One region of the Arthrobacter sp. GAS37 genome, then DNA from elsewhere that is predicted to be linked to it. Evidence: riboswitches for the same ligand, from Rfam matches in the RefSeq annotation. Region 1 holds a riboswitch; each other region holds the start of a gene.
The links. A riboswitch is a leader RNA that binds a small molecule or an ion and turns the genes downstream of it on or off. The one in region 1 is predicted to bind thiamine pyrophosphate.
Positions count from the first base shown of each region.

Region 1 (3,272 bases):
CCCCGGAAGTGCTGTACGGCGAACCGGACCTCACCATCAAGGTTGTCCGCGACGTCTTCAACGAGGACTTCTCCAAGCTCATCGTCTCCGGCGATGAAGCCTGGGACACCATCGAGGCCTACGTCACCTATGTGGCGCCCGATCTGGTGGGACGCCTCGAAAAGTGGACCTCGGATCAGGACATTTTCTCGGCATGGCGCGTGGACGAACAGATCCACAAGGCATTGGAGCGCAAGGTCTTCCTGCCCTCCGGTGGTTCGCTCGTGATCGACCGCACCGAGGCCATGACGGTTGTTGACGTCAACACTGGGAAGTTCACCGGCAGCGGTGGCAACCTTGAGGAAACCGTCACCAAGAACAACCTTGAGGCTGCCGAGGAAGTGGTGCGCCAGCTTCGCTTGCGCGATATCGGCGGAATCATCGTCATCGACTTCATCGACATGGTCCTGGAATCCAACCGCGATCTCGTGTTGCGCCGCATGGTCGAGTGCCTCGGCCGGGACCGCACCAAGCACCAGGTCGCCGAAGTGACGTCGCTTGGATTGGTGCAGATGACCCGCAAGCGCATGGGCACCGGCCTGCTTGAGGTCTTCGGCGAGCAGTGCGAAACGTGCGCCGGTCGTGGAATCGTCACGCACGACGAGCCTGTGGAGCACCGTCGGGCCAACGTGGTGGCCGCTGAACACCACCACCCGCGGACGGAATCACAGCCGGCCGTCCGCCCGGAGCAGCGCAAGCGTCGCCGCGGCAGGGGGACAGGGCAGGGGACGGCCGAGCTTCCGATCACCCCTCCTGTTCCGGTCCATACAGTGGAATCCACTGATCCGAATCGCCAGGCGGCCACCCGCGCAGCCCTTGCCACCATCGCGGCTGCAGCCCACGCTGCCCACCTGCACGACGACGAGCTCCACCACGCGGCGGAATTGCTCGCCGACCGGCACGTAGCGGAAGCCACCCCGGTCCAGGCCCCGGCGGCCCCGGTCCAGGCTCCCGCCGCTGCTTCGAGTAGCGAGGAACGTTCGAAGCCTGTGCTGCGATTCGGCGGCGAGGAAGTTGCGTTGCCCTTCGTCCACCACGAAGAGGAGCCGGCGAGTGGTGCACCTGCCATGAGCCTGGATCTGTTGGCACAGGCATTCGCGGGCCTTGGAGAAGCTCCGGACACCGCGGCGACGGCAACAGAAGCCAAGGAAGCGCCCGCAGGTGCCCCCGCGGGCGTTGCAAGCAGAGAATCCGGGGAATCGGGTTCGCGTGGACGCCGAGGCCGCCGCAACCGTAGTGCCAGCCGGGCCCAGGGTTCCGCCAACGCCACCAACGTGGAGCACCACGAGGTTGCCGCGGCTGCCTCCGGTGGGGCCGCGCACGAGGCCAAGGCGACGGACGCGGCTCCCGCGAAGGCGACGGCGGCAGCGGAACCGATCATCCTCGGAGTCGGCGTGCCCAAGTCCGAACTCTAAGCGCAGTACCCTGTCCGAAGCCCCGGCCGTTTCCGCTCCTGTGGAAACCGCCGGGGCTTCGGCGTTGCCGGCCAATCCACCGGACCTCCCCACAGTGCGGTTGCAAAGGGGGATTTCAGCGGGCGAGGTGTGATCCGGGTTAAGCTAGGGGACTGACACGGGGTGCCGCGCACCAAGCCGGCTGAGACCAGACCCGTTGAACCTGTCCGGTTAGCACCGGCGAAGGGATGTCTCGCATGACAGTTTCGGCGCAATCAGCCGTCTACCCGCTCAAGGCCGTCCGGCGACCTATCCCGAGGGTCCTCAGCATTGCCGGCTCGGATCCTTCGGGTGGTGCCGGGATCCAGGCAGACCTGAAGAGCATCGCGGCCAACGGCGGCTATGGCATGGCCGTCATCACGGCGCTCACCGTGCAGAACACCCAGGGAGTCACTGCCGTCCACGTGCCTCCCGTGGAGTTCCTGCGCCAGCAGTTGGACGCCATTAGCGACGACGTCACGGTTGATGCCGTCAAGATCGGCATGCTCGGGGACGCGGCGGTCATCCACGAAGTCCGCCGCTGGCTCGGCGAGGCGCGTCCCGCCGTCGTCGTGCTGGATCCGGTGATGATCGCCACCAGCGGCGACCGGCTCCTGGCGGAGTCTGCTGAAACTGCCCTGCGGGAACTTCTGCCCCTCGCTGACTTGGTGACCCCCAACCTTCCTGAATTGGCCATGCTGCTTGGCGAACCTGAAGCCACTGACTGGGCATCGGCGTTGGAGCAAGGCAAACGCCTGGCTGCCGCCTGTGGGAACACCGTCCTGGTGAAGGGTGGCCATCTTCAGGGAGCCGGCTGCCCCGACGCCCTGGTCAACACCGGGGGAGTCCTGAGCCAGGACGTGGTGGAATTCGCCGGCCAACGCGTGGAGACCCGCAACAGCCATGGCACGGGGTGTTCCCTGTCGTCGGCGATGGCGACGGCCAAGGCGCGGCTCGGCGATTGGGAGTCCGCCTTGCGTGTGGTCAAGCCTTGGCTTCAGGAGGCGCTGTCCCAGTCCGAGGTGCTGGAAGTGGGGAAGGGCAACGGGCCGATCCATCATTTCCACGCGCTCCAGCACGCCCTTCAACCGGGCGATTTTGCCGTCCGGATGTGGGACGCCGCCCAAACGGAACTTGGGGCCATTTATGGCTTGGACTTCATCCAGGATTTGCAATCCGGTGGGCTCAGCGAAGCGCAATTCAGCTATTACCTGTCGCAGGATGCCATCTATCTCAACGGCTATTCCCGGGTCCTGGCGCGGGCAAGCGCCCTCGCCCCAAGCGAAACCGAACAGCTGTTCTGGGCCCGCGGCTCGCAGATGTGCCTTGAAGTCGAGTCCGAGCTGCATCGGAATTGGCTCAGCGGACGCCAGGTAAGCGGAGAGCTGGGCCCGGTCACCAAGGCCTACGTGGACCACTTGCTTGCGGCGTCGGCGTCGGGCAGCTATGCCGTCCTGCTGGCTGCCGTGCTGCCTTGCTACTGGTTGTACGCCGAGGTGGGACAGCAGCTCCACCATGGCTATATACAGGCGGGAGCGTCGGACGAGCACCCTTATGCGGACTGGCTGCGTACCTACGCAGACGAGGCGTTCGCCGAGGCCACGCGCAAGGCGATCGACATCACAGACGCCGCCGCGCAGGCCGCAACACCTGCGGAGCGTGCCGCCATGATGGAGGCGTTTGCCCAATCCTGCCGTTACGAAACGGCGTTCTTCGATGCTCCAAGGTTGCACGGCTGAACCCGGTTCCTGCCGGGGAAGGACAGGATGAAGCGCCCGTTCCGGCGGGCGCTGCAGCGTG
Region 1 is NZ_JBIYDB010000038.1:27,745-31,016, forward strand. It holds gene ABH924_RS20600 (Rne/Rng family ribonuclease) at 1-1,454, shown strand, start outside; TPP riboswitch at 1,603-1,699, shown strand; gene thiD (bifunctional hydroxymethylpyrimidine kinase/phosphomethylpyrimidine kinase) at 1,691-3,211, shown strand.

Region 2 (3,272 bases), on a different contig from region 1:
TGTCCATGACGACCGAACTGCCATTCCACTCCCAGCCTTCGCGGGGCTTGTCGTAGTAGAGCTCGATGCCGTTGCCCTCAGGGTCGGTGAAGTAGAAGGCCTCGCTGACCAGGTGGTCCGCGCTGCCGACGAAGGCGTGGGGTTCGTACTGCGCGGCCGAGGCAACAGTCGCGGCGAGCGAGGATTGGTCTTCGAAGAGCAAGGCCGTGTGGAAGAGTCCAGCCTCTCCGCGACCCGGGATCTGGAGCCCGGAGGCCGGCGCGAGGTGCACCAACGGCTTGCCGAGCCTGCCGAAGTAGAGTCCGCCGTCCTGTTCGGCGACGACCTCCAGCCCCAGGGCCCGCTGGTAGTAGTCGACCATGAGCTTCATGTCCCCCACTTTGAGCATGACCGTACCCATGGTGAGTTCGGCAGGAAGGAGATCCTGGCTGGATGTGATGGTCATGTGAAACTCCCGGCTTTTTGTGGCGCCGCCCTTCGGCAACCTCTATCTATCTAAATTACTTGAAGCTTCAATTTATTCCTAATGCCCGGCGCTTCCTGAAATATGTCCCCTCAGCACGGTGCATTGCGGATTCAGCACCACCTCAAGTGACGCACGGGGATCGTTTGCGTAGAGCACGACGTCGGCACTGGCACCTTCGCTGATGCCGTCGGCACCCAGCCACTCGCGTGCGGACCAGCAGGCGGCGTCGAGGGCGGCGGCCGCCGGAATGCCCGCGCGGTGCAGTTCCAGGATTTCCTCGCCGATCCGGCCGTGCTTGATGACGCTGCCGGCGTCGGTCCCGGCGTACACCCGCACCCCGGCGTCGAATGCCTCGGCGACGCGTTCATGCCTGCGCTCCCACAATCTGGTCATGTGCGCGGCGTAAGGCGGGAACTTCGCTTCCGCCTGCTTCGCGATGTCCGGAAAAGTCGCAATGTTGATGAGCGTGGGGACGATCGGCACACCCTGTTCCAGCAGCCTGGGGATATGGTGCGGCAACAGACCGGTGGCGTGCTCGATGCAGTCGATGCCGGCGTCGAGCATGTCGTCGATAGTCCCTTCGGCGAAGCAATGAGCAGTCACCCTGGCTCCCTCCTCGTGTGCCGCGGTGACCGCGTCCTTGACGATGGCGGCCGGAAAGGACGGGCCAAGATCCCCTGCCGAGCGGTCGATCCAGTCCCCTACGATCTTGACCCAGCCGTCTCCGGACCGTGCCTGCTTGCGCACGGCCTCCACGAGATCCTCGGGCTCGACTTCTTCGGCCAGTCCGGGGATGTACCGGCGTTGCCTAGCGATGTGCCTGCCCGCGCGGATGATCCTCGGCATGTCCGTCCGGCGCTGCAGCCAGCGCGTGTCGCTTGCGGATCCTGCGTCGCGGATCAAGAGGGTCCCGGCGTTCCGGTCCGCCGTTGCCTGCAGTCGGGCAGTCTCGTCGTCCACCGCTCCGCCCCTCCCCAAACCAACATGACAGTGCGCGTCGACAAGGCCGGGCAGCACCCATCCGTCCAGGACGACGTCCGGCGCGGCAGCAGGCCGCAGAAAGGTCAGCCGTCCGTCGACCGACCAGAGGCCGCGCCGTTCCTCTTCCGGCCCGGTGAGGACGGCGCCGCTGAACTCGATGATTTCCGCCATGATTCCACCCTAGTTCCCGGGGCCGTTGCCGGCCCGGTCACATCTGTCCTCGGTCACATCTCTCCCAAGCACCCACAGCTGTGGTAGCTTCGTCTACGACCACACGGGGGCCCTTGCAAGGGCTGAGATCGGGCTGACGCAGCCTGCGACCGTTGAACCTGTCCGGGTAATGCCGGCGAAGGAAGTGAGTAATCCTTTGAGCACCAAAGAAACACAGCTGAGCCCTACCCAAAACGGATCGGCGCAAGAGGTGACACATTCCCTCAAGTCCCATTCCCTCGCGTTCCTGGAAGATGCAGAGACGGGAATCCGGGTTCCAGTGACTGAAATCGCCTTGGAACCGTCCCCAAACGGCGAGGCCAACGCGCCTTTCCAGGTGTACCGCACCGCGGGGCCCGGCAGTGACCCTGTGATTGGCCTGGAGCCGTTCCGGAGCGAGTGGATCGAAGCCCGCGGCGATACCGAGGCATACAGCGGCCGCGAACGGAACCTGCTGGACGACGGCAAGTCGGCCGTGCGCCGCGGCGCCGCCTCCGCAGAGTGGAAGGGCGCACAGCCGGTGCCCCGCCGCGCCGTCGAAGGCAAGACCGTGACACAGATGCACTATGCCAAGCAGGGCATCGTGACGCCCGAAATGCGGTTCGTGGCACTTCGCGAGAACTGCGATGTCGAACTTGTCCGCAGCGAAGTCGCCGCCGGCCGTGCCATCATTCCCAACAACATCAACCACCCCGAATCCGAACCGATGATCATCGGCAAGGCCTTCCTCGTGAAGATCAACGCCAACATCGGCAACTCGGCCGTCACCAGTTCCATCGCCGAAGAAGTGGACAAGCTGCAGTGGGCCACGCAATGGGGCGCGGACACGGTCATGGACCTGTCCACGGGCGACGACATCCACACCACCCGCGAATGGATCATCCGCAACTCGCCCGTCCCGATCGGCACCGTGCCCATCTACCAGGCCCTCGAGAAGGTCAACGGCGAAGCCAACAAGCTCACCTGGGAAATCTTCCGCGACACCGTCATTGAACAGTGCGAGCAGGGCGTGGACTACATGACCATCCACGCCGGCGTGTTGCTGCGGTACGTGCCGCTCACCGCGAACCGCGTGACGGGCATCGTTTCCCGTGGCGGCTCCATCATGGCCGGCTGGTGCCTGGCGCACCATGAGGAAAACTTCCTCTACACCCACTTCGACGAACTCTGCGAAATCTTCGCCAAGTACGACGTCGCGTTCTCGCTCGGCGACGGCTTGCGCCCGGGAGCGACGGCGGACGCCAACGACGCCGCACAGTTCGCCGAGCTCGACACGCTCGCGGAGCTCACGAAGCGGGCGTGGAAGTACGACGTGCAGGTCATGGTGGAGGGCCCCGGGCACATCCCGTTCCACCTCGTCCGCGAGAACGTCGAGCGGCAGCAGGAACTGTGCGACGGCGCACCGTTCTACACCTTGGGCCCCCTCGTCACCGACGTTGCTCCGGGCTACGACCACATCACCTCGGCCATCGGCGCCACGGAGATCGCACGCTACGGAACCGCGATGCTCTGCTACGTCACCCCGAAGGAACACCTGGGCCTGCCAAACAAGGACGACGTCAAGACCGGCGTGATCACGTACAAAATCGCCGCCCACGCCGCGGACCTTGCCAAG
Region 2 is NZ_JBIYDB010000015.1:88,006-91,277, reverse strand. It holds gene ABH924_RS13765 (VOC family protein) at 1-445, opposite strand, end outside; gene ABH924_RS13760 (amidohydrolase family protein) at 524-1,618, opposite strand; TPP riboswitch at 1,712-1,819, shown strand; gene thiC (phosphomethylpyrimidine synthase ThiC) at 1,815-3,272, shown strand, end outside.
Region 2: another riboswitch for thiamine pyrophosphate. It lies ahead of thiC (phosphomethylpyrimidine synthase ThiC); the one in region 1 lies ahead of thiD (bifunctional hydroxymethylpyrimidine kinase/phosphomethylpyrimidine kinase).

Region 3 (3,272 bases), on a different contig from region 1:
ACGGATTGGCGTCCACGAGATGCCCCAGACGCAGCCGCTCCAGCAATTCGTCCACTCGCTCCTCGCCATGGCCAAGGTGCTTGGGGCCGAACATGAGCTCGTCGAGCACGCGGCCGGTGACGAACTGGTGCTCGGGCTCTTGGAACACGGTCCCGATCCGGGAGATCAGCTGCTGGGCCTTCCACTTGAAAGGGTCGGTGCCGGCGCCTTCACTGAGCCCGACGGCGGCAGTCACTGTGCCGGACACCGGCGCCAACAAGCCCGCGAGGGTCAAAGCGAAGGTCGATTTTCCGGCACCGTTGGGGCCGGTGATGGTCAGCGCCTGCCCGGCGAGCACCTCGGCGTCGAGTCCGGCCTGCACAGGAAGGGGCAGGATGGTTTTGAACCCCCGGCGCCGCGGCCTTTCGCGGGACACCGCGAGCTCCTGGGTAGCGAGCAGCAGCTCTCCCCCACTCCTCGCCCCGGAGCCGGCTGCTGTTCCGGAGCCGGCGGCCGTGCCCGAACGTGGCCGGGTGGCCGGCACGTACCCGGGCACCCAGACGCCCGCAGCAGTGAGCATGTCCCTTGCTTGAGCCAGAACGGTGTCCGGATCGCCGTCCAGAAGCACCCCTGGCGTCGACCCTCCCGTGGAGGAGGATCTGCCCGGCTGGAGGACCACGATCCGGTCCACAAGGTCTTTCCAGACCGAGACCCGATGCTCCACCACCACCAAGGTGGCGCCGGTCTTGTCCAGGCAGCGGCCCACGGCATCGCGGACCTCGAGCACGCCAGCCGGGTCCAGGTTGGCGGTCGGCTCGTCCAGGAGGATCAAGCCAGGCCGCATGGCCAGGATGCCGGCGAGCGCAAGGCGCTGTTTCTGCCCGCCCGAGAGCGCCGACGTCGGGTGGTCGAGCGCAAAGTCGCCGCTGGCACTGTTCCGCAGCCCGACGTCGTCGAGCGCTTCATGGACGCGTTTCCAAATCTCTTCCCGCGGCACGCAAAGGTTCTCGGCGCCGAAAGCGACGTCGTCGCCCAGCCGGGAAAGCACCACCTGGGTTTCGGGGTCCTGCTGCATGAGTCCGGCACGGCCCCGCTGGGCCTTCGGCGAAACACCGTCCACCAGCAACGAGCCGGTCTCGTCGGCGTCGTCACCGTCCTCGCCCAGAACGCCCGCCAGGGCATGCAGGAGCGTCGACTTGCCCGCGCCCGAGGGGCCAAGCAGGAGCACACGCCCGCCTGGACGGATGTCCAGGTCCAGGGCGTGGATGGCCTGCGTGGTGCGGCCAGCGTGCCGCCAGCCCCACCCTTGCGCGGAAATGGCGGCGGGTCGCACCACAGCAGGGGTGCCGGAATCAGGACTTGGCATCAGGAAAAGACGGGCTCCGAGGCGGCCTTGCGGGACGCGAACGCGCTCAGGACACCGGTCTTGGCCAGGCCGCGGGTCGCGATCCAGGCCAGGGCACCGGCGATGACGGCACCAGAGATCGTGCAGAACACGATGTACGCGAGCTTGTCGCCGACCTCGTAGGCGATGTTCCAGCCCCACGGCAGGAAGGAATCGTTCAACCCGCAGAACAGGCCCGCGCCGGCACCGGCCAGCAGGGACACCGGCAGGTTGAACTTCTTGTACATGAAGGCCAGGAAAATGAGTTCCGCGCCGAGGCCCTGGAGCAGGCCCGAGATCAGGACCGTGGTGCCGTACTGGTTACCCATGATGAGCTCGCTGGTGGCGGCCACCATTTCGCAGAAAATTGCCGCACCGGGCTTGCGGACAACGAGCATGCCCAGCACTGCCGGAATCATCCAACCGCCAGCGATCAGGCCGCCCAGCGGAGGGTAGCCGGCGGTGACGGGCGTGACAACCAGAGCCATCTGGTCCCATGCCCAGAAGATCACGCCACCGGCGATGGAGATCAGTGCGGCCACGACGATGTCCACGACGCGCCAGTTGTAACCAGGCTTGGTGAGGCCCGGCCTTGCAGAAATACCAGTCATTTTGTCCTCCTGAAGAACAGGAGGGGAAAGTGTTCCGGTTGCCTGCGAGCGGCTTCCGCCGCGCCGGTCCGGGCACTATGAGAACTCGACTCCCTTGCGCCGGTACTAGCCGGATCAGGTTCGAGGGTCTGCGGCTGTCCGCACTCTCAGCGCCCGTCCTCCGTGCCGCATTGCTGCGAGCCCGACGGCGGCGCTCCCCTGTCGTTATCAATCCACCCTTTTGGGCGTGGTTCAGTTTACACCTTGGCGGGGTTGCGGGCGCTGTGCCAAAACGCGTAACGACGGATTCTGCTGGATCATTCGCCGGGTGAGCACAGGCAGGCCCGGAATGGCGCGGGCGCGTACAGAAACTGGGAGAATGATCCAGCAGAATGTGACGCAGCAAGCGGGCAAAGGAGCAGTCTTGGCAGGCATTGTCGAAGCGAACAGCACCACGGTGGCCGAACCTAGGCTCGCCGCAAGCGTGATCCTCGTCCGCGAGGCCCCCGTTCACACGATTCAGTCAGGCCCGGAGGTTCCCGCGGATGCCGGGCGCGGCCTGGAAGTTTTCGTTCAGCACCGGGTAAGCACGATGGATTTCGCCGCGGGCATGGTTGTCTTTCCGGGCGGACGGGTGGATCACGTGGACAGCTCCGGCTGGGACTTCGCGGACGACGTCGTCGAGCGGCACGCCGCCGCATGGCACCGGAGCAGCATCGCCGTCGAGCCCACTTCCGCCGGGTTCAACGCCGGCCGGGTACTGGCGGCCGCGCAGCGCGAGGTGTTCGAAGAGGCCGGGCTGAAGCTCGACGCCGCCACCCTCCGCCCGTGGGCCAACTGGGTCACACCGGCAGACCAGCCCAAGCGCTTCGACACATACTTCTACCTTGCCTGCCCGCTTTCCGGTGCCGAACCAAAGCACCAAACCACGGAAGCGTCATCGTCCTTGTGGATGCCGGTCCGCGGAATCCTGGATGCCGAAGCCGCCGGAACCCTCAAGCTCATGCCGCCCACGCTGGCGCTGCTGGATGAGCTACTCGCCCTCGGCACGGTGGAAGCGATCCTGGCCGAGGACCGTGACATCGTGCCCGTCCGTCCAAAGCCCGGAGCCTTGGAGGAGTTCTTCCGGCTGAGGCGCCAACCGCCATCCGTTGCTCCGGAACAGCCCTGAAGTGGGGTTAGGCTGGGGACGGTCCTGTTTCCTCCCGCAAGGAGTCCCGGAATGAACCTCCTCATCAAACTGCTCGGCACTGGCGTGAGCATCGGCGCAGGCTTTGTCGGCACCAAGCTCGTCAATGCGTTGTGGGAAAAGTCCACCG
Region 3 is NZ_JBIYDB010000011.1:92,560-95,831, forward strand. It holds gene ABH924_RS11550 (ABC transporter ATP-binding protein) at 1-1,345, opposite strand, end outside; gene ABH924_RS11555 (ECF transporter S component) at 1,345-1,974, opposite strand; TPP riboswitch at 2,048-2,184, opposite strand; gene ABH924_RS11560 (NUDIX hydrolase) at 2,333-3,124, shown strand; gene ABH924_RS11565 (DUF4235 domain-containing protein) at 3,176-3,272, shown strand, end outside.
Region 3: another riboswitch for thiamine pyrophosphate. It lies ahead of ABH924_RS11555 (ECF transporter S component); the one in region 1 lies ahead of thiD (bifunctional hydroxymethylpyrimidine kinase/phosphomethylpyrimidine kinase).